DNA from 2 places in the Methylobacterium sp. PvR107 genome. Region 1 is predicted to be linked to the other one. Evidence: riboswitches for the same ligand, from Rfam matches in the RefSeq annotation. Region 1 holds a riboswitch; the other holds the start of a gene.
What was found. Region 1 has a riboswitch for fluoride ahead of crcB (fluoride efflux transporter CrcB). Riboswitches for the same ligand answer to the same signal wherever they lie in the genome.
Positions count from the first base shown of each region.

Region 2: linked by a shared signal. The riboswitch ahead of crcB (fluoride efflux transporter CrcB) and the one ahead of crcB (fluoride efflux transporter CrcB) in region 1 are both predicted to bind fluoride.

Region 1 covers NZ_JAFIBW010000001.1:3,277,689-3,286,820, forward strand. Annotated here, with positions in the region: gene hisG (ATP phosphoribosyltransferase) at 1-392, shown strand, start outside; gene JOE48_RS15505 (lysozyme inhibitor LprI family protein) at 781-1,128, opposite strand; gene hemJ (protoporphyrinogen oxidase HemJ) at 1,211-1,642, opposite strand; gene JOE48_RS15515 (uroporphyrinogen decarboxylase) at 1,650-2,807, opposite strand; gene JOE48_RS15520 (pyruvate, water dikinase regulatory protein) at 3,271-4,101, shown strand; gene crcB (fluoride efflux transporter CrcB) at 4,220-4,609, opposite strand; fluoride riboswitch at 4,694-4,780, opposite strand; gene JOE48_RS15530 (hypothetical protein) at 4,995-5,504, opposite strand; gene JOE48_RS15535 (EF-hand domain-containing protein) at 5,685-6,116, opposite strand; gene JOE48_RS15540 (hypothetical protein) at 6,350-7,771, opposite strand; gene JOE48_RS15545 (tetratricopeptide repeat protein) at 7,792-8,712, opposite strand; gene JOE48_RS15550 (vWA domain-containing protein) at 8,726-9,132, opposite strand, start outside.
Region 2 covers NZ_JAFIBW010000001.1:5,046,777-5,055,908, reverse strand. Annotated here, with positions in the region: gene JOE48_RS23920 (hypothetical protein) at 1-465, opposite strand, end outside; gene JOE48_RS23915 (EamA family transporter) at 470-907, opposite strand; gene ppa (inorganic diphosphatase) at 904-1,455, opposite strand; gene JOE48_RS23905 (hypothetical protein) at 1,480-1,671, opposite strand; gene crcB (fluoride efflux transporter CrcB) at 1,747-2,139, opposite strand; fluoride riboswitch at 2,237-2,299, opposite strand; gene JOE48_RS23895 (2,3-bisphosphoglycerate-dependent phosphoglycerate mutase) at 2,686-3,300, shown strand; gene JOE48_RS23890 (YeiH family protein) at 3,484-4,545, shown strand; gene JOE48_RS23885 (adenylate/guanylate cyclase domain-containing protein) at 4,647-5,786, shown strand; gene JOE48_RS23880 (molybdopterin-dependent oxidoreductase) at 5,983-7,206, shown strand; gene JOE48_RS23875 (c-type cytochrome) at 7,218-7,556, shown strand; gene JOE48_RS23870 (beta-propeller fold lactonase family protein) at 7,740-8,723, shown strand; gene JOE48_RS23865 (sulfite oxidase) at 8,802-9,132, shown strand, end outside.

The DNA of each region.
Region 1 (9,132 bases):
TGGACGACGGCATCATCCTGCGCTCGGAGGCCAACCTCGTCGCCTCGCTCAAGGCCCCCTGGGGCGAGGGCCAGCGGGCGGCACTCCGCACGGTGCTCGGCCGCATCGCCGCCGAGGAGCGCGCCCGGACCACCCGGGAGGTGCGCGCCGCCCTCCCGGAGAGCGGCACGATCGACCTCGCCACCCTGGCGGGCCTGCACGAGGCCGAGCTGCCCTACGGCGCGCCGCGCGGGCCGGACGGCGAGATCGTGCTGCGCTGCCCGGAGGCCGCGGTGTTCGACCTCGCGGGCGCCCTGGTCGAGGCCGGGGCCCGGGCCGTGACGGTGCGGCGCGTGGACTACGCCTTCGCGGCCGAGAACCCGCTGGCGGAGCGGCTTCTGGCGCGGTTGTGACAGCCCGGTTCATCGGCGGATGCGGGGCCGGAAAGCTGGAAGACCCACCAGCCGGGGCGTCGATCTCTCGTGCCGGCGGCACGGTGATATTCTGCCTGCCGCAGCACCGTCATCCTGGTGGATGGCGGGTGCGACCTGCGGGGTTCCGGCAGGCCCCGCCCCACGGCGTCAGGAGGCGTCGGCCTCCTTTCGCGTTTTCAGGGCCCTGGTCGAAGGATCGGATAGGGCTTTCACAGCTCTCGCCGGAGATCTCGTTCGCGCATCCTTCAGAACGCGACGCGGTAAAGCTCGTGCCCGTGTCGCACCTGGAATGATTCAGCATTTCTGAGAATGGCTCGGCAACCATGGTCGCCAAGATTGTGTCGGTTGTACCGAAGTAAGACCTTCTCTACTGCGGCCCCTGCTTGGCAAATTCTGAAAGCACCCCGCGCAGCACCTTGAGCCGCGCGTCGTAGGCCGCGGTGAGGCAGGTCACGTCGGCGCCGCAGGTCCGGCGCTCCTGCAGCCACGCCTCCTGGTCGTCGCGCAGCTTGCCCTGTCCGCCCATCGGCAGCACGGCCTTCAGGATCTCGAACCGGGTCGCCATCTCGACGTCCCGGTCGTTGAGGGGCAGGTGCGCGCAGATGGCCTTCTCGTCGGGCGCTCCGGCCTTGTCGCAGGGAAAGCTCGCCGCGTAGGCCGAGGGACTGGACCCGAGGGGGGCGAGCAGCAGCAGGAGGACGAGCGGTTTCGACATGGGCTCAGAACGAACCGGCCGGCGAAAGGCTCCCGCGCGGCGGCGGCGGCGGGAATCGGACCCGGATCACAGGATCCCGGGATCAGAGGCCCGGCTTGACGATCGCCAGGATGACGATGCCGATCATCAGCAGCGTCGGCACCTCGTTGAGCACCCGGTAGAACCGGTGGCCGCGGGTGTTCCGGTCGGCGGCGAAATCCTTGACCATCCGGGCGAGCCAGCCGTGGATCCCTGACATCGCGAGCACCAGCACGAACTTCGCCTGCAGCCAGGGGCTCGCGTAGAAGCCGCTCATCCCGGCGAGGGCCAGCCCGAAGACCCAGGTGGCGATCAGCGCGGGGTTCATGATCGCCCTGAGCAGGCGGCGCTCCATCACCTTGAAGGTCGCCGATTGCGCCTCCGAGCCCGGCGGCAGGCTCGCGTGGTAGACGAACAGCCGCGGCAGGTAGAGCATCCCGGCCATCCAGGCGATCAGGCTGATGACGTGGCCGGCCTTGATCCAGTCGTACAGCACAGGCGGCTCAGCCCCGCAGCCGCGCGAGCATGCGCTCGACATGGGCCACCGGCGTCTGCGGCGTGATGCCGTGGCCGAGGTTGAAGATGTGCGGCAGGCCGTCGGTCGCCGCCAGCACCGCGTCCACCGCCGCGTCCAGGGGGGCGCCCCCTTCGATCAGCGTGTCCGGATGCAGGTTGCCCTGCGTCACCATGGTGGCCGGCACCCGCGCCCGCAGGGCCCTCAGGTCCACGCCCCAATCGACCCCGACCGCGTCGGCGCCGGTTTCCGGCACCACCCGGGCATGGCCGTCGAGGCCCGAGCCGCGGGCGAACACGATGATCTTGGCCCCCGGCACTTTTTCGCGCACGCCCGCGATCATCCGGGCGATCGGCCTCAGCGACCAGCGGGTGAGGGCATCCGCGGACGCATCCGGCAGGGCGCTCTCGGCGACGTCGCCAACGGGCTCGACCGTGCCGCCGGAAGCCGAAACAGCACGCGGCAGGGTGCCGGCATGGGATTCGAAGATCTGCACCGCGTCGGCGCCGGCCTCGAGCTGGCGCACGAGGTAGTCGGTCTGCACGGTGACGAGGCGGTCGATCAGGGAATCGACCAGGGCGGTGTCGCCCTCGGCCAGCGCCCGCGCGGGGGCGAGGTCCGGGGTGCCGCGGCCGCCGATCATGTAGCTCGCCACCGTCCAGGGGGCGCCGCAGAAGCCGAGCAGCGTGGTCTCGTCCGGCAGTTCGGCGCGCAGTCGCGTCACCGTCTCGAAGACCGGCGCGAGATGGGTCATCACCGCCGGGTCGCCGGCCTCGCGCAGCTGCGCGAACGCCTCGCGGCCGTCGAGCGGGTCGAGGCGCGGGCCCTCGCCCTCGACGAAGCGCACGTCCTGGCCGAGCGCATGCGGGACGACGAGGATGTCGGAGAACAGGATCGCCGCGTCGAAGCCGAAGCGGCGGATCGGCTGGAGCGTCACCTCGACGGCGAAGTCCGGGCTGTAGCAGAGGTCGAGGAACGAGCCGGCTTCCGCCCGGGTCGCCCGGTATTCCGGCAGGTAGCGGCCGGCCTGGCGCATCATCCAGGCGGGCGGCGGTCCGATCGCTTCGCCCTCGAGGACGCGCAGCACCTTCCGCTCGGACGTCTTCCGCCCGGACCCGCGCTCCGTCCCCGTCATGGTCGTTCCCATCCCGTCTCCGTCATCCCGCATGCCCGTCGGCGCGCGTCCTGTCGAGTCGCGGCGCGCCGATCCCCACACAGGCCCCTTCGAAAAGAAAAGAGAGATTCTAGGACTCTGTTTTTTCTATTGGGGGGCCGAATCGCGGGGGCACAAAAGCGTCCACAGGCGGTCCCCGACGCCGCGCCGTTAACGAGGCTTTAAAGGATTCGCTCCATCTTGCGAGAACCGGATGGTCCGACAGCACCTTGGCAACGCCGAGTCGTGTACGGGCCCCGGTTGCGTCCCGGATTCTCCCAGAGGCCCGGATTCCGCGCGTCCCGCCCGCCTGCCTGTGAACGGCGGAGTCGATAGCGCGCGAGAGAATCGGCCTGGACCGGCCCGGTCGGGCATCCTATCCACATTCATCGACTCCCCTGGCGGCCGGCGGTGGATAACGTTGGTGCCGCGCCAGTCGACCGCAGAGGCGATCGGAATGGGCCGCAGCTACTTCCACCTCCACCTCGTCTCCGATTCCACCGGCGAGACGCTGATCAATGTCGGGCGCGCCGCGGCCGCGCAGTACGAGGGCGTGTCGGCGATCGAGCACGTGTACCCGCTGGTCCGCTCGGCCGCGCAGCTCGACCGGGTGATCTCGGAGATCCGGGCGGCGCCGGGCCTCGTCCTCTACACCCTGGTCGGCGGCGACCTCGGCGAGCGGCTGGAGGACGTCGCCCGCGAGACCGGCTCGCCCTGCCTGTCGGTGCTGCGGCCGGTCCATGACCTGCTGCGCGCCTATCTGGGCGCCGAGACCACGGCGCGGCCCGGCGCCCAGCACATGCTGAACGCCGAGTATTTCAAGCGCATCGACGCGATGAACTTCACGCTGGCCCACGACGACGGCAACCTGCCGGACGATCTGGAGGAGGCCGACGTGATCCTGCTCGGCGTCAGCCGGACCTCGAAGACGCCGACCTCGATCTACCTCGCCAATCGCGGCCTCAAGACCACGAACCTGCCGCTGGTGCCGGGCATGCCGCTGCCGCCGGCGATCGAGCGCGCCCGGAAACCCCTCGTCGTCGGCCTGTTCGCCTCGCCGGAGCGGATCGTGCAGATCCGCCAGAACCGGCTGTCCAGCCTCAACGCCGACGAATCCTCCCTCTACGTCGACCGCTCGGCGGTGGCGGACGAGATCACGATGTCGCGCCGCCTGTTCGTCAAGAACCGCTGGCCGACGATCGACGTGACCCGCCGCTCGATCGAGGAGACCGCGGCGGCGATCGTCGACCTCCACCGCGACCACCGGCTGAAGTTCATCGCCGATTGAGTCCCGGGTTCCCAAAGGGCTCGGCCCCCTGGCGGAGGCCAGGGGCGGCGCCCCTGGGTCTATGCAGGGTTCCACCCTGCACCCGCGAAAGGTCTCGACCTTTCGAAACCGGGACGTCTCAGCTGCCGCTCAGGACCGCCCGCACCAGGGCGAGGCCCGCCACCAGGCCCACGAGGCCGGCGGCGACCGAGGCCACGACGTAGAGGGCGGCCATGCCCGTCTCACCCCGCTCGTACAGGCTGATCGCGTCGAGCGAGAAGGTCGAGAAGGTGGTGAAGCCGCCCAAGATTCCGGTGGTCAGGAACAGCCGCGTCGGGTGGCCGGCCGCGCCCCGCAGGGCAAAACCCTCGGCGAGCACGCCCATCAGGAACGAGCCCAAAACGTTGATGATCAGCGTGGCCAGGGGAAAGCCGAGGCCCGGCAGCAGCCGCGCCACCGCGACGTTGACCCCGTGGCGGGCCCCGCCGCCGAGCCCGGCCCCGAGGATGACGATGAGGGTGTTGATCATGTCTGCCCTTCCTGTTCGGTCGGGCGGCCGCGTCGTGTCGCGGCTTCGGCGCATGGCCCCACCGCGGACGGCGGAGGGCACGCCCGTTCGGTAGGAGCCATCAGCCCGGCAGGGCGGCCAGGAGTGGCGACCGCCAGGCGGTTGTCGGGGAGCTCCATCCCCATCGCCGACAGGCTTAGCGCAGGATGCGCGGCAGGGAAATCGGGTTTTCCGAACGCCCGCGCGCCGCGAGACGATGTTCACCGAGCGCCTGTCCCTCCCCCTTGTGGGGAGGGATGGGGGTGGTTCGGGATCGCGCGTTCCGGTGCCGCTTGCGCCACCCCCGCCTCCAACGCCTCCCCACAAGGGGGCGGGGAGCGGGGTCCGGAGGGAGGCCCGCGCCGGCTCAGCGGGCGAAGGCGAAGTGGCTGCGCTGCTCGATCTGGGCGGCGTAGAAATCCTCGATCACCTCGCGGACCACCTCGGCCAGCTCGTCGCCCCGGTGCTCGTCGAGCTGGATGTCGCTGCCGACCGTCCGGCCGATCGCGCAGCTCGCGGCCCCCGGTACGAGGCGCTCGTTGTAGCGCTGGTTCAGGCCCGAGACCGAGATGTAGTTGCTGCCGCCGAGTTCGGGCCCGTACTTGATCTTGATCTTCTGCTCAGACTCGGTGCCGCGCAGCTGCGCGCAGAGGCTGATGAAGTTGTCCTGATCGATCTTGGCCTCGAGCCCGGTGATGCTGCCGTGGACGTTGTCCTCCTCGTTGAGGACCTCGGCCATCAGGTGCAGCACCCCGACCACCGGTTCCAGCGCCCGCGCGCCGTCCTCCAGGAGCTTCTTGCGGAAGTCGTTGCTGCGGGCATCGGCCTCCTGCAGCCGCGCGCGGAACCTGTCCTTGACCTCGTTCACGCGTGCCATCGCGCGCCTCCCTGGTGGTTCAAGCCGATGCTTTGATGCTCGGACATTGAGAACCTACGGAGGCCCGACAGATGATGCAAGATCGTGCAAAATATTGATGCCTGATTATAACTTGAGCCGTTGCACAGGAATAATACTTGCTCACGAACTGTGCAACGGTGTCCGTCCGGGCGGCCGGGCTTACTTGAGGAGCTGCAGCAGGCTCCGTCCGGCCGGGGTCTTGAGTTCCTTGGCGTCGAGCGTGCCGTCGTTGTCGGGATCGGCAGCCTTGAAGCGCTGCTCGACCAAGGCGAGGTATTCCTTGCGGTCGAGGGTGCCGTCGGAATCGGGATCGGCGGCCTTCAGGTCCTTCTTGCTGAGCCGGCCCTTCAGTTCCTTGGCGTCGACGGTGCCGTCCTTGTCGGTCTCGGCGGCGTCGAAGACCTTGCCGGCGGCGGCCTGCGCCTCGGCCAGATCGATCGTGCCGTCATGGTCGGTGTCGACCGCTTTCAGCGTGCGCTCGGTGCCGGCGGACCGGGCCAGGGCCGAGGCCGGCAGGGCGGCCGGGACGGCCAGGCCGAGGGCGAGGGTCGCGGCCAGCGCGCGGGCATGTGTGGTCAGGATCGCGGGCATGCGCGAAATCTCCAGTGGCAATCAGCGTCGGCAGCCCAAGCCGTCATGCGGTGTGCCGTTCCCGGAGGCGCGTTCACAAGCTGACGATCATCAACGGCGGGCAGGGCGGGGCCGCGCTCCGGCAACATCCCGGCGCCCGGGCTCCGCTGCGCCCCCGGGATGACGGAGCGACCGTTCCCGCCTCGGAAAGCGGAAGGCGGTTCCCCTTTCGCTGCCGATCCCCGCTCCCGTGATCAGCGCGCGGGGCCGTCCAGCGGCGCCAGCCGCTCCGGCCCGGGCGGCCCGGCGACTCGTTCCGGGCGCGACAGCGCGCGGGCCAGGGCCGGCAGGTCCGGGACGGGAGCGCCCGAAGCTCCGAAGACCGATCGGTCGAGCGCCGCCAGGGCTGCCGCCACGTCCGGCCGCCCCCGCCAGATCCCGGCGAGGTCCGGGGCGTCCCGCATCGCCGCGTCCAGCGCGGCGCGGAACCCGGCCGGATCGCCCGACCGGGCCGCCGCGCGCAGGGCCCGGCGGGCGGGAGCGGACAGGCGCAAGGCCGGCCGGCCGAGACCGAAGCCGATCAGCGCCAGGCCCAGCCCGAAGGCGGCGAGCGCCGCGGCGGCGGTCACGAGCGGCGAGGGGATCGCGGGCGGCGCCCGGTCGGCCTCACGATCGGGCAGGCCGCCGCCGATCTGCCGGGCCGGGATCTCGGTCTCGCGCATCGTCCGGGTGGCGGTGTCGAACCACGGGATCGCGATGGCGTCGAGGGGGATGATCTCCGGCACGCCGGGCTTCACGTCCCACTGGTAGGTGGCCCGCGCCACCGGTCCGGAGGGGGTCAGCAGGGTCTCGCGGGTGACGGGGCCCGCGAAGGTGATGATGCCGCGGGTGCGCATCACCGGCCGCGGCGGCAGGCCTTCCGCCACCATGCCCTGCGCCTCCAGGGTGACGATCCGGCGGGCGGTCTCGCCGACCTTGATGGTCTCGGGGTCGGGGCTCCAGGAATCCGTGATCGCAACGTCCTTGGCGGGCAGCCACCAGGGCTCCTTGGCGTCGGGACCGCCGGTGGGCTCGGTCCATGGCGCCACCGGGAACGGGATCGGCTTCGAGCGCACCTCGACCAGCCGCCGCTCGCCGACATCGTTGACCGTCAGCTTGTGGATGAACGGCTCGATGGTGAATTGCCCGGCATGGTGCGGGAACACCGCGACGGTGCGGTCGAACGCGATGGCGCTCTGGCCGTCGGGGAGCTTGGTCCGGCTCCAGTGGTCGCGGCCGAGCTGGGTCCACGAGAAGTTGGCGAGCGAGGGCTGCACCACCTCCTCCAGCAGGATCGGCTGCTTGTAGACCCCGTGGATCTTCAACAGCACCATCTCGCGGGAGAAGGGCGCGCTGTTGCCGTTCAGCTCCGCGGTGACCGTGAGGGTGAGGTCGCCGGGCTCGATCTCGGCCTGGGCGGGGAGGGGGTTGAGGGCGAGGACCAGGGCGAGGTGCCAGACGGGCGTCCCCCGCCCCCCTCGGCGGGGGAGGGTACCCTGCGGAGCAGGGGGGGAGGGGGGCAGCGCGACCGTGCAGGTCTCAGCGCCGGTCGTGACCTCTCCGGAAGCGTCGCTCCCCTCGCCCGACCGCCTTCGGGGGTCCCCCTCCCCCGCAGAGGGGGGAGGGGGGCGGCGCATCTCGGAAACCCCAAAACAACTCACCACGGGTTGCTCCCGGCGGGAATCGCGGTGCCGGCCTCGACCCGGCGGGTCTGCTCGGCGCGCAGGCGCAGCTTGAGATAGCGGCCGGGATCGTCCGGCAGGGTCTGGAGCCAGAGCCGATCCGGGCGAATCTCGTGTGCCTCGAAGCTCTTGGTCACCCGGCGGACCTCGCGCTCGGGCGCCTCGGCCACCATGGCGGCGCCGCCGCCGGTGCGGCCGCGGCCGGCCGCGTCGCCGGCCGAGCCGCGGGCCTGGCCCTTGCCGGCGTCGATCGATTGCTGCTCGGCCTTGCCGCGGCGGGCGACCTTGCTGTTGCCCGGCAGCGACGCGCTGGCGTTGGATTCCTTGTTGCCGGCCAGGCCCTCGCCGCTGGAAGCGGCGTTGATGTCGTTGTTCTGGTCCTGGTTGGCGGTGTTGTTGTAGCGGGCACCGTACTGGGCGGTGCCGTTGGCGATGCCGCCGCCGGGGCCGCGGTCGATCACCTCGGCCTGCATCCGGGCGATCAGCGAGCGGTTGGCCTGGGCGTCGGCGTCGCGGGGGTTGAAGCGCAGGGCCTCGTCGTAGGCCGCGAGGGCGCCGGCGAGGTCGCCCGATTTCGCCAGCGCGTTGCCGAGATTGTAGCTCGCCCGGCGGCCGCCGGTGCGGAACAGCGCGATCGCCGCGTCGTAGCGCCCGGCTTCATAGAGCGCGGCGGCGCGCCAAGCCGGATCGTCGAGCACCTGCGCGGCGAGGCCCGGCAGGCCCAGGCCCATCAGCAGCCGCCCGAAGCCGGTGCGCGGCTGCGAGACGGCGAGCAGCGCCAGGAGGCCGAGGCTGGCGAGCGCGAGCCCGGCGAGCCGGGCGCGGCGCCGCCAGCGCGGCGGCAGGCCGGCCCGGAGCGGGGCGGCGAAGCCGGGATTGGGAAGGGTCAGCCGCATCGCGCGCTCCTCATCAGGCGCTTCTGCGGAACAGGATCAGGGCCGGCACGGCCGCGAGCAGCAGCAGCCAGCGCCCGAGATCCGCGTAGGCCAGCACGCCGTAGCCGCCGGCCGCGAGGTGCTGACTGAGCCCGGCCCCGACCGCGTCGAGCACCGGGCCGGGGCTCGCGATGTCGGCGATCGTGCCGCCGCCGGATCGCGCGAGGGCGTCCAGCGCCGTCCGGTCGGGCTTCGGCGCACCGGGCGGGAGCGGCTTGTCGGCGGGGACGAACAGGGCATGGAGGCGCCAGCCGTGCTCCGCGATGGCGCGCGCCTCGCGGGTCGCGGCCTCGCCGATGCCGTCGCCGTCGCTGATCAGCACCACGTCGGCCGCGACCACGCTGGCCTCCGCGAGCGTACGGCGGGCGAGCGCCAGGCCGC
Region 2 (9,132 bases), 1.8 Mb from region 1:
GCCGAGCGCGACCCCGAGCGTCGCGGTCGCGGCCCCCTCACGCAGTGCGACGCCAAGCCAGACGACCAGGACTTCCAGCCCTTCCGTGACCAGCGCCCAGAACCCGACGCCGATGCCGGCCAAGTTGAGTGGACGCGGCCAGTTGCCGGAGAATACAGGCGGTTTCGGGCTGGTCCCGTCCCACTGACTAAGACCCTGGAGGAACTCCCAGAGCAGGTAGATCCCGAACGCCAGCAGCAGCGCGGCGGCGATGGCGTCGAGGAGATGCAGCGCGAACCGGTAGGCCGCAGCCTGTAACACCCAAGCCAGCACGGCGACGGCGGTTCCGCCGAGGACGCCGCCCAATAGGAGGCTCCGCCAACCGAAGCGGTAGGCTCCCGCGATCAGGACCGTGGCCGCGATGAACAGTTCGGTGAAGGTGACCTGGAAGGTGATGACCACGCCGAACCAGGAGACGTCGCCCATGCGCTCACCCCCGGAAAGCGACGAGGATCGCGCCGGCTGCGATCAGGCCGACGCCGAGCCAATTGGGTCCGGACAGCCGCTCCCCCAGGAACACGACCCCGAACACGGCGACGAGCACGACGCTGAGCTTGTCGATGGGTGCGACCCGCGCCGCATCGCCTAGCTTGAGCGCCCGGAAGTAGCACAGCCAGGAGCCCCCGGTGGCCAAGCCGGACAGGACTAGGAACAGGTAGGTCCGGCGGGAGACCGACGAGAGCGGCTCCCACTGGCCGGTCGCAATCAAGATGCCGCCGAGGACGAGCAGGATCACGGCGGTACGGACGAAGGTGGCGAAGTCCGAGCCCACCGCCTCGATGCCGACCTTGGCGAAGATCGCCGTCAGCGCCGCGAAGCCGGCCGAGAGCAGGGCCCAGGCCTGCCAGGACTGCAGCAGGCCCCTCACGGCGTTATCGGCTCGGGTCCGGCCGCCCGGTGGCGTTCCACGGCCGCCGCGATCATCGCCCGCGCCGCGGCCGCCGTGTCCCAGCCGGTGATTCGGACCCACTTGCCGGGCTCCAAGTCCTTGTAGTGCTCAAAGAAGTGGTGGATCTGGCTGCGGGTAATTTCCGGCAGGTCGGTATGCTCGTGGATGGCGTCGTAGCGGCGCGTCAGGCGTTGCGCCGGGACCGCGACGATCTTCTCATCCGGACCGTGCTCGTCTTCCATCAGCAGCACGCCGACGGGCCGGACCCGCAATACCGCACCGGGCAGAACCCCGCGGGTGTTAGCCACCAGCACGTCGCAGGGATCGCCGTCCTCCGAAAGGGTGTTCGGAATGAAGCCGTAATTGCCCGGGTAGCGCATCGGCGTGTGCAGGAATCGGTCGACCACGAGCGCGCCGGCGGCTTTGTCGAGCTCGTATTTGACCGGCTCTCCGCCGACCGGCACCTCGACCAGTACGTTGACCTCGTGGAAGGTCGGATCGCCGACTGCGATGGCTTCAAGCTTCACGTTAAAAACTCCTTCTGGGCCGGTTCAGGGTTGGGTGACGATCCAGACGGAGGCGAGCGCCAGGATCAGCAGGACGGCGACCGCGAACACGATCAGGGCGGTGCTGCCGTGACGCACGCGTGCGCTCGATCGCTTGCGCTCCCGCTCGGCGCGCCGCAGCGCGTCGACGTCGCTCAGTTCGGGGTCTGGGTCGTTGCTCTCGGGTCGATTGGTCATCGCGGCCTCCCTTGCCGGATTGTCCACGCCTCGCCGGAGGCGGCGGACGGGGTGTTGCCGGCGTACCGGCCGGGCTCACGTCGGCCCCATGCCCAGGAGGCCGCGCACCAGCGCCAGGGCCGCCAGGAGGCCGAGCAGTGCCGCGATCACGGAAGCGAGGACGTAGGCGAAGGCCGCCCCGGTCTGGCCCCGCTCGTAAAGCGTGATCGCGTCGAGCGAGAAGGTCGAAAAGGTCGTGAAGCCGCCGAGCACCCCGGTGGTCAGCAGCAGGCGCAGGGGATGCCCGCCGGAGCCGCGGAGCACGAAGCTCTCGGCGATGATGCCCATCAGGAACGAGCCAAGGACGTTGATGAACAGCGTGGCGACGGGGAACGTGACGCCGGGCAAGAGGCGCGACGTGGCGAGGTTGATTCCGTGGCGGATGGCTCCGCCGACACCCGCACCCAGGAATACGATCAAGAAGTTCACAGGTCGCCTCTCGTCACATCGAGCGAGGGCAACAAAAAACCCGCCTTGCGGCGGGTTGCGTCGGAAACGCTCCCGCCGCGAGCGGGCACGCGGTGCCCTCGCAGCAGGAGCCATCAGCCCTCACGGGCGGTTGTCGGGAAGCTCCATTCCCATCACACGCTAGCCCTTTAACAGCGGGCGATGCGAAGGGTCAATGACTTTCGGTCGCGGTTCGAAATCCCAGCATCCAACACTGCTCATCCAGTCCGCACGAGCGGCCGCTTTCCCCCTGCCTCTGCTCAAACGGACAAGCGGCTTTCGGCCAGCTTCGGCCTCGCCGTTAGGCGATCGGGATGACTGGGGTGGGTGGGAAGCAGCTTGGCTGCTTTCGGTCGCAAGACGTTCTAAAGCGGACCTAGGATGAATCGCCGTCTCCGGATGGACGGTCCAACCCATCTCAGGGTCGAAGTTCGTTAAAGCCGGATGCCGTTTTCATCAGAGGCGATGCGACCGACGCGAAAGTGCGTTGCCTTGGGAGACAGAGTGATTCACGATCGCAAAGCCCCAATCACGCGACGTCTCGTGCTGGTCCGGCATGGCCAGAGCGTAGCCAACCGATCCGGTCTGTTCACGGGATTGCTGGACTCGCCCTTGACCGAGCAGGGTCGGATAGAAGCCGTGGCAGCCGGGCGGCGTTTGGCCGAGCGCAGCTGGCGCTTTTCCGATGCCTTCACCTCGACGCTGACGCGGGCCGTCGTGAGCGGCCGGCTTATCCTCGATACGCTCGGGCAACCCGGATTAATCCCTCAACGCTTCGCCGCGCTCGACGAGCGAGACTACGGCGACCTCAGCGGGCTCGACAAGACCGCCGCCGATGCGCGCTGGGGGGCGGAGCGGATCGAGACCTGGCGGCGCTCCTACGCCGAGGCGCCGCCGAACGGTGAGAGCCTGCGCGATACCGTCGCCCGCATCGTGCCATGCTACCTCCGATCCATCCTACCGGCGGTCATGGGCGGGGACGTGCTCGTCGTCGCCCACGGTAATTGCCTGCGGGCGCTCGTTATGGCGCTCGACGACCTCAGCCCGGCGGAGGTCGAGCAACTCGAACTCGCGACGGGCTCCGTCAGGATCTATGAGTTTGCTGCGGACACGACGATCGAGGCCCGCTGGATCGACGGTTGAATCCGCCTGTAGGCCCCCAAGAATGGGTCGCCTCACGCTTCGAGGGGATCCCCATTTGATCTAATTAAGTGATTGGAATTATCTAATCATTCCGTTGGAGTGAATGAAAGGGAAGTGGGATTCTCCGGCATCACATCGGAGCCACCCATGTCCGCCCCCAGACTTGTCTCCCACCCTCGATCGATGCGTGCCCTGGCCGGCACGAGAGCCATCCTTCCAGGACTGGGCCTCTGCGTGGCAGTTACCGCCGCAGCGGTCGGCTTCGAAGCCGTCGAGACGCACCTGTTCGGTCGCGCTTGGCTCGAAGCCCTGGTGCTGGCGATCCTCCTCGGGAGCGCGATCCGCACCGCCTGGACCCCGTCGCAGCGTTTCTTTCCCGGCATCGCCTTCGGGGCCAAGACCGTGCTGGAGATCGCGGTCGTAATGCTAGGCGCGTCGCTCAGCCTCGCGACGATCCTCGCCGCCGGCCCGGGCCTGCTCTTCGGCATCGCGGGCGTCGTCGTGGTCGCGATCCTGTCGAGCTACGGCATCGGCCGGGCGCTCGGACTGCATTCGCGCATGGCGATCCTCGTCGCCTGCGGCAACTCGATCTGCGGCAACTCGGCGATCGCCGCCACCGCCCCGGTGATCGGCGCCGACGGCGAGGACGTCGCCGCCTCCATCGCCTTCACCGCGGTGCTGGGCGTGCTGGTGGTGCTCGGCCTGCCGCTGCTGGTGCCGCTGCTCGGCCTGTCGCCGATGCAGTACGGCGTGCTCGCCGGCCTCACCGTCTACGCCGTGCCGCAGGTCCTCGCCGCCACCGCGCCGGTCGCGGCGCTCAGCGTCCAGGTCGGAACCCTGGTGAAGCTCGTCCGGGTGCTGATGCTCGGGCCGGTCGTTCTGATGCTCTCCCTCGGCGCGAGCCGGCTGCGCGAGGAGACCGACGAGGCCGCCCCCGGCGTCACAACCGGCGACCGCCCGGCCCCCGGCGGCCTCGCGATCCACCGCCTGGTGCCGTGGTTCATCCTCGCCTTCCTGGCGCTCGCGGGACTCCGCTCGGCCGGGCTGATCCCGCAAGTCGCGCTCGCGCCGATGTCGGAGACCGCCAACGTGCTGACCGTAGTCTCGATGGCGGCACTCGGCCTCGGGGTCGACGTGCGCAGCGTCGCCAAGGCCGGGGCGCGGGTGACCCTCGCTGTGGTCGCCTCGCTCCTTGCCCTCGGCGCCGTCAGCCTCGGCCTGATCCATGTGCTCGGCCTCGTCTGATCCACGCTATGGCATCGATCCGACCCCTTGATGGAAGAATTGCCGTGACACGTTCGTCCCAATCTTCATCCGAGGCAGTCGCGCAGGCGACGGGATGGTTGATGGGGCCGGGTCGCGAAGCGGTGGACGCGGCAGCCCTTCTCGATGGGTTCAGTGCGTGCCTCTCGGGGCTTGGCCTGCCGCTGGCCCGCGCCACCACCCACGCGCCGACCCTGCATCCGTCGTTCCGGTGGGTGATGCGCGTCTGGCATCCAGGAACGTCGAGCCTAGCCCTGCGTCGCCGCCACGGCATCGAGGGCACGCCGACCTTCCACGGCAACACCGTCGAGCACGTGGTCGAGACGCGGACCCCACTCCAATGCCGTCTCGACGGGGATGGGCCGCTGCCGTTTCCCGTGCTTGGCGAGCTTCGCAACGAGGGTCTGACCGACTACCTCATCGCGCCGCTGCATGCCGCGCGTGGACGCATGGGTGCCGCCTCCTGGGCCACGGCGAGACCGGGCGGCTTCACGCCGATCGAGATCGAGACGTTGCTAGCGCTGGTCGAGCCGTTCTCGCTGCTGTTCGAAATCAAGGCGCTCGACGACATGCTTGGCGCGGTCCTGAGCGCCTATGTCGGGCGCGACCCGGCGCGGCAAATCCTGGCCGGCACAGTGCGGCGCGGCGACGTACGCCTCATGCGGGCCGCGATGATGCTGACCGATCTGCGCGGGTTCGGTGAACTGTCCGACCGGCAAAGCCCCGACCATGTCGTGGCCGCCCTCAACCGGATGTTCGATGCCATCGTGCCGGCCGTCGAGGCGGAAGGCGGCGAGGTGCTAAAGTATATTGGTGACGGGCTGCTGGCCGTGTTCGATGCCGATCGCGACGAGGCCGAGGCGCGCCGTGCCGCCTTGCGTGCCGCCGAGGCCGCACTCGATGCGCTTGCGACCCTGCGCGACGGTGACAGGGCTGCCTTTGAGGTCGGCGTCGCACTTCATGTTGGGGAGGTCGCCTACGGCAATATCGGCGGCGGCGACCGGGTCGACTTCACGGCGATCGGCCGCGATCTCAACGTGCTCGCTCGCGTCGAGCGCCTGTGCAAGACCTACGACACGCCGCTGATCGCCACCGACACCTTCCTCCACGGCCTGGCGCATGCCCTCGAACCGCTCGGCATTGTCGCCCTTCGCGGTTTCGCCGAGCGTCACGCCTTGTTCGGGTGTCGCAGGACCGCGCCTGTCGAAGCACCGGCGGTCTGACGTCGAGACGATATCTGGCACCACCGGCGCGGAGATCCAAAATTCTCAAATCATCGCATTGGGAGATCGTTCGCATCGCGAAAGACCGTTGGTGGGAATTAAACGCATCCCGTAGCATCTCCCTAGTCGCAAGGAATCGCCACGGGTCCGGTGCCCTCGAACGCATCGACGCCGACGAACTTTGAAGGGAGAGACCATGCACGGATTGGAAAGACCGACGAACCGCCGCCTCCTGTTGGGCGGGCTCGGGCTCGGCAGCCTTGCCGCCGCGATGCCGGCCTGGGCCGCGGGCTCGGTGAAGCTGCCGCTACCCGGCGGCCCGGATGTGCGGGATCTCACGACGGCCTTTCCCGGCAAGGGCGAGATGATCCTCCAGCGAACCCATCCGCCGCTGCTGGAGACGCCGTTTGCGGTGTTCGATGAGGGCGTGTTCACCCCCAACGACCGCTTCTACGTGCGCTGGCACTGGGCCTCGATCCCAACCGAGGTTGATGCCGGCACCTTCCGTCTCAAGGTCCACGGTCATGTCGAGAAGGAGCTCTCGCTCTCCCTCGATGCCATCGCCGGCCTGCCGCGCTTCGAGATCGCCGCGGTCAACCAGTGCTCGGGCAACTCCCGCGGGCTGTTCGAGCCGCGGGTTCCCGGCGCGCAATGGGCCAACGGCTCGATGGGAAACGCCCGCTGGACCGGGGTGCGCCTCAAGGACGTGCTCGAAAAGGCCGGGGTGAAGGCCGGTGCCGTGCAGGTGCGCTTCAGCGGCCTCGATGAGCCGGTCGTGGACGACGCGCCGGACTTCAAGAAGTCGCTCGATCTCGACCACGCCAACGACGGTGAGGTGATGATCGCCTACGCGATGAACGGCGAGCAATTGCCGCTTCTCAACGGCTTCCCGCTTCGCCTCGTGGTGCCGGGCTGGTACTCGACCTACTGGGTCAAGATGTTGTCGGAGATCGAGGTGCTGGACAAGCCCGACGACCAGTACTGGATGAAGACCGCCTACCGCATCCCGGACGTGCCGGGCGCCAACATCAAGCCCGGCCAGACCGGCTTCAAGACGGTGCCGATCAACAAGATGGTACCGCGCTCGTTCGTCACCAACCTGCAGGATGGCGCCAAGGTGACGGCCGGCGCGCCGGTGGCGTTGCGCGGCATCGCTTTCGGCGGCGATTGCGGGGTGAAGGCGGTCGACTTCTCCGGCGACGGCGGCGCGACGTGGTTTCCAGCACAGCTCGGCGCGGACGAGGGCCCCTACAGCTTCCGCCGCTTCGAGGGCAGCCTGCCGGCGTTGGCCGCCGGCACCCACACGGTGAAGGTCCGCTGCACCAACACCAACGGCGTCGCGCAGCCCACGGACCGGGTCTGGAACGGGGCCGGCTTCATGCAGAACGGTATAGAAACCGTGTCCTTCCAGGCCGCTTGAGGAGAACAGCCATGACCCCGATCCGCTCTGCAGCCCTCAGCGTCGCGCTCATACTGTCTCCCCTGGTGGCGCTCGCCGCCCCGGCTCCCGAGCCGATGCGCTTCACCTCGCAATCGATCGAGATGCCGACCTCCGACCGGATCTTCCCCGACGGGCCCGGGGCCGAGGCGGTCAACAACAACTGCCTCGCCTGCCATTCGGCCGGGATGGTGTTGACCCAGCCCAAGCTCACGAAGGCGCAGTGGACCGAGACCGTGAACAAGATGGTCCACATCTACAAGGCTCCGGTCGATCAGGCCGACGTGCAGACCATCGTCGACTACCTCACGGCGTTGAAGCCGACCCCCTGAACTCCCGAATCCCGAGGCCGCCGCGTTTTTTCGCCGGCCTCGGGGAATAGACCGCCCTCGCTGGCATCTCCTTAAGGCGATGCATGGCCGGACCGGTCCCGCACGACGCAATCCGATTTCGAACCCGCCCGCACGGCTGGCCCCGGCCGCCGAACGAGCGCGCATGCCCAAGAGACCCGCTTCATGACCCATATCCGCACCAGTCTCCGCGCCTTCCTCGCCGGAGCTGCCTTGCTTCTCGCCCAGGGCCAGCCCGGGTCCGCCGCTGGTTTCGACGGCGCGATCAAGAACAACGCCTTGGCGCTGAACGCTGCCGGGACCGTCGCCGCTGTATCGAACAGCGAGGAGAGCGCCGTCGTCGTCTACGACGTCGCCAAGGGCACGGTGCTGCGCCGCCTCGACGGCTTCGTCACGCCGCGCAACATCGTGTTCGCGCCGGACGGCGCCCGCTTCTACGTCTCCGACAGCGGCACCGGCCGGATCACGGTCTACGAGACCGGCACCGGCAAGGAAGCCGGCGTTCTCGCCGCCGGGCCCGGGGTCTTCGGCACCGTGCTCTCGGCCGACGGGGGCAAGCTCTACGTCAACAACGAGGCCGCGAGCACGCTGACCGTGTTCGACACCAAGACTATGCTGGCAGATGCCGTGATTCCCGGCTTCGCGCAGCCGCGCCAGGGCGTGAAGCTGTCGCCCGACGGCAAGACCGTGTTCGTGACGAACTTCCTCGGCGACAAAATCACGTTGGTCGATACCGCCACCAACAAGATCACCGGCGAGATCGCTGGGTTCGACAAGCTGCGCGCCATCTCGATCACCAAGGACGGCAAGACGCTGTTTGCCGCCAACAGCGGCCGCAATACCATCGGCGTGGTCGATATCGCCGCCCGCAAAGTCACCTCCGAGGTGGAGGTGGGCAAGGACCCCTACGGAGCCGCACTGACACCGGACGGTCGCTTCGTCTATTCCGGCAACCTCAAGGACAACTCACTCTCAGTGATCGACACCGGCACCCTCAAGGTTGTCGCCACGGTGACCGGCCTGAACGAGCCGCGCCAGGCGATCGCGTTCTCGGCCGACAACGCCCGCGCCTACGTCCTCAACCGCGATCTCAGCGTCGCCGTGGTCGATCGCGCGAAGAATGCGGTGGTCTCGACAATGAAGCCCTGAGGCGACGCGCGCCGGGGGCCTTATCGCCCCCGGCGCGTTCTCGTCGTCGACATGTCAAGTACGCAGGACAAAGACCCCATGCTCCGCCTGTTCCAGCGCAAGGACCGCCTCATCGTCCACGGAAAGGCGCCCTACAACGCCGAGCCGCCGCTCGATCGCCTGCGGGCGGCGTTCCTCACCGAACAGGCCGACTTCTACGTCCGCAGCCACGGCGACATCCCGGACCTCGACGCCGACAGCTACCGCCTGACGGTAGATGGCATGGTCACCATGCCGCTCGAACTCTCCCTCGCGGAACTCAAGGCGCGCTTTGCGCACGCCACCGTCACGGCGGTGATGCAATGCGCCGGCAACAGACGGGCCGACATGCTGGCGGTGGCGCCGGTCTCCGGTGACCCGTGGGCGCCCG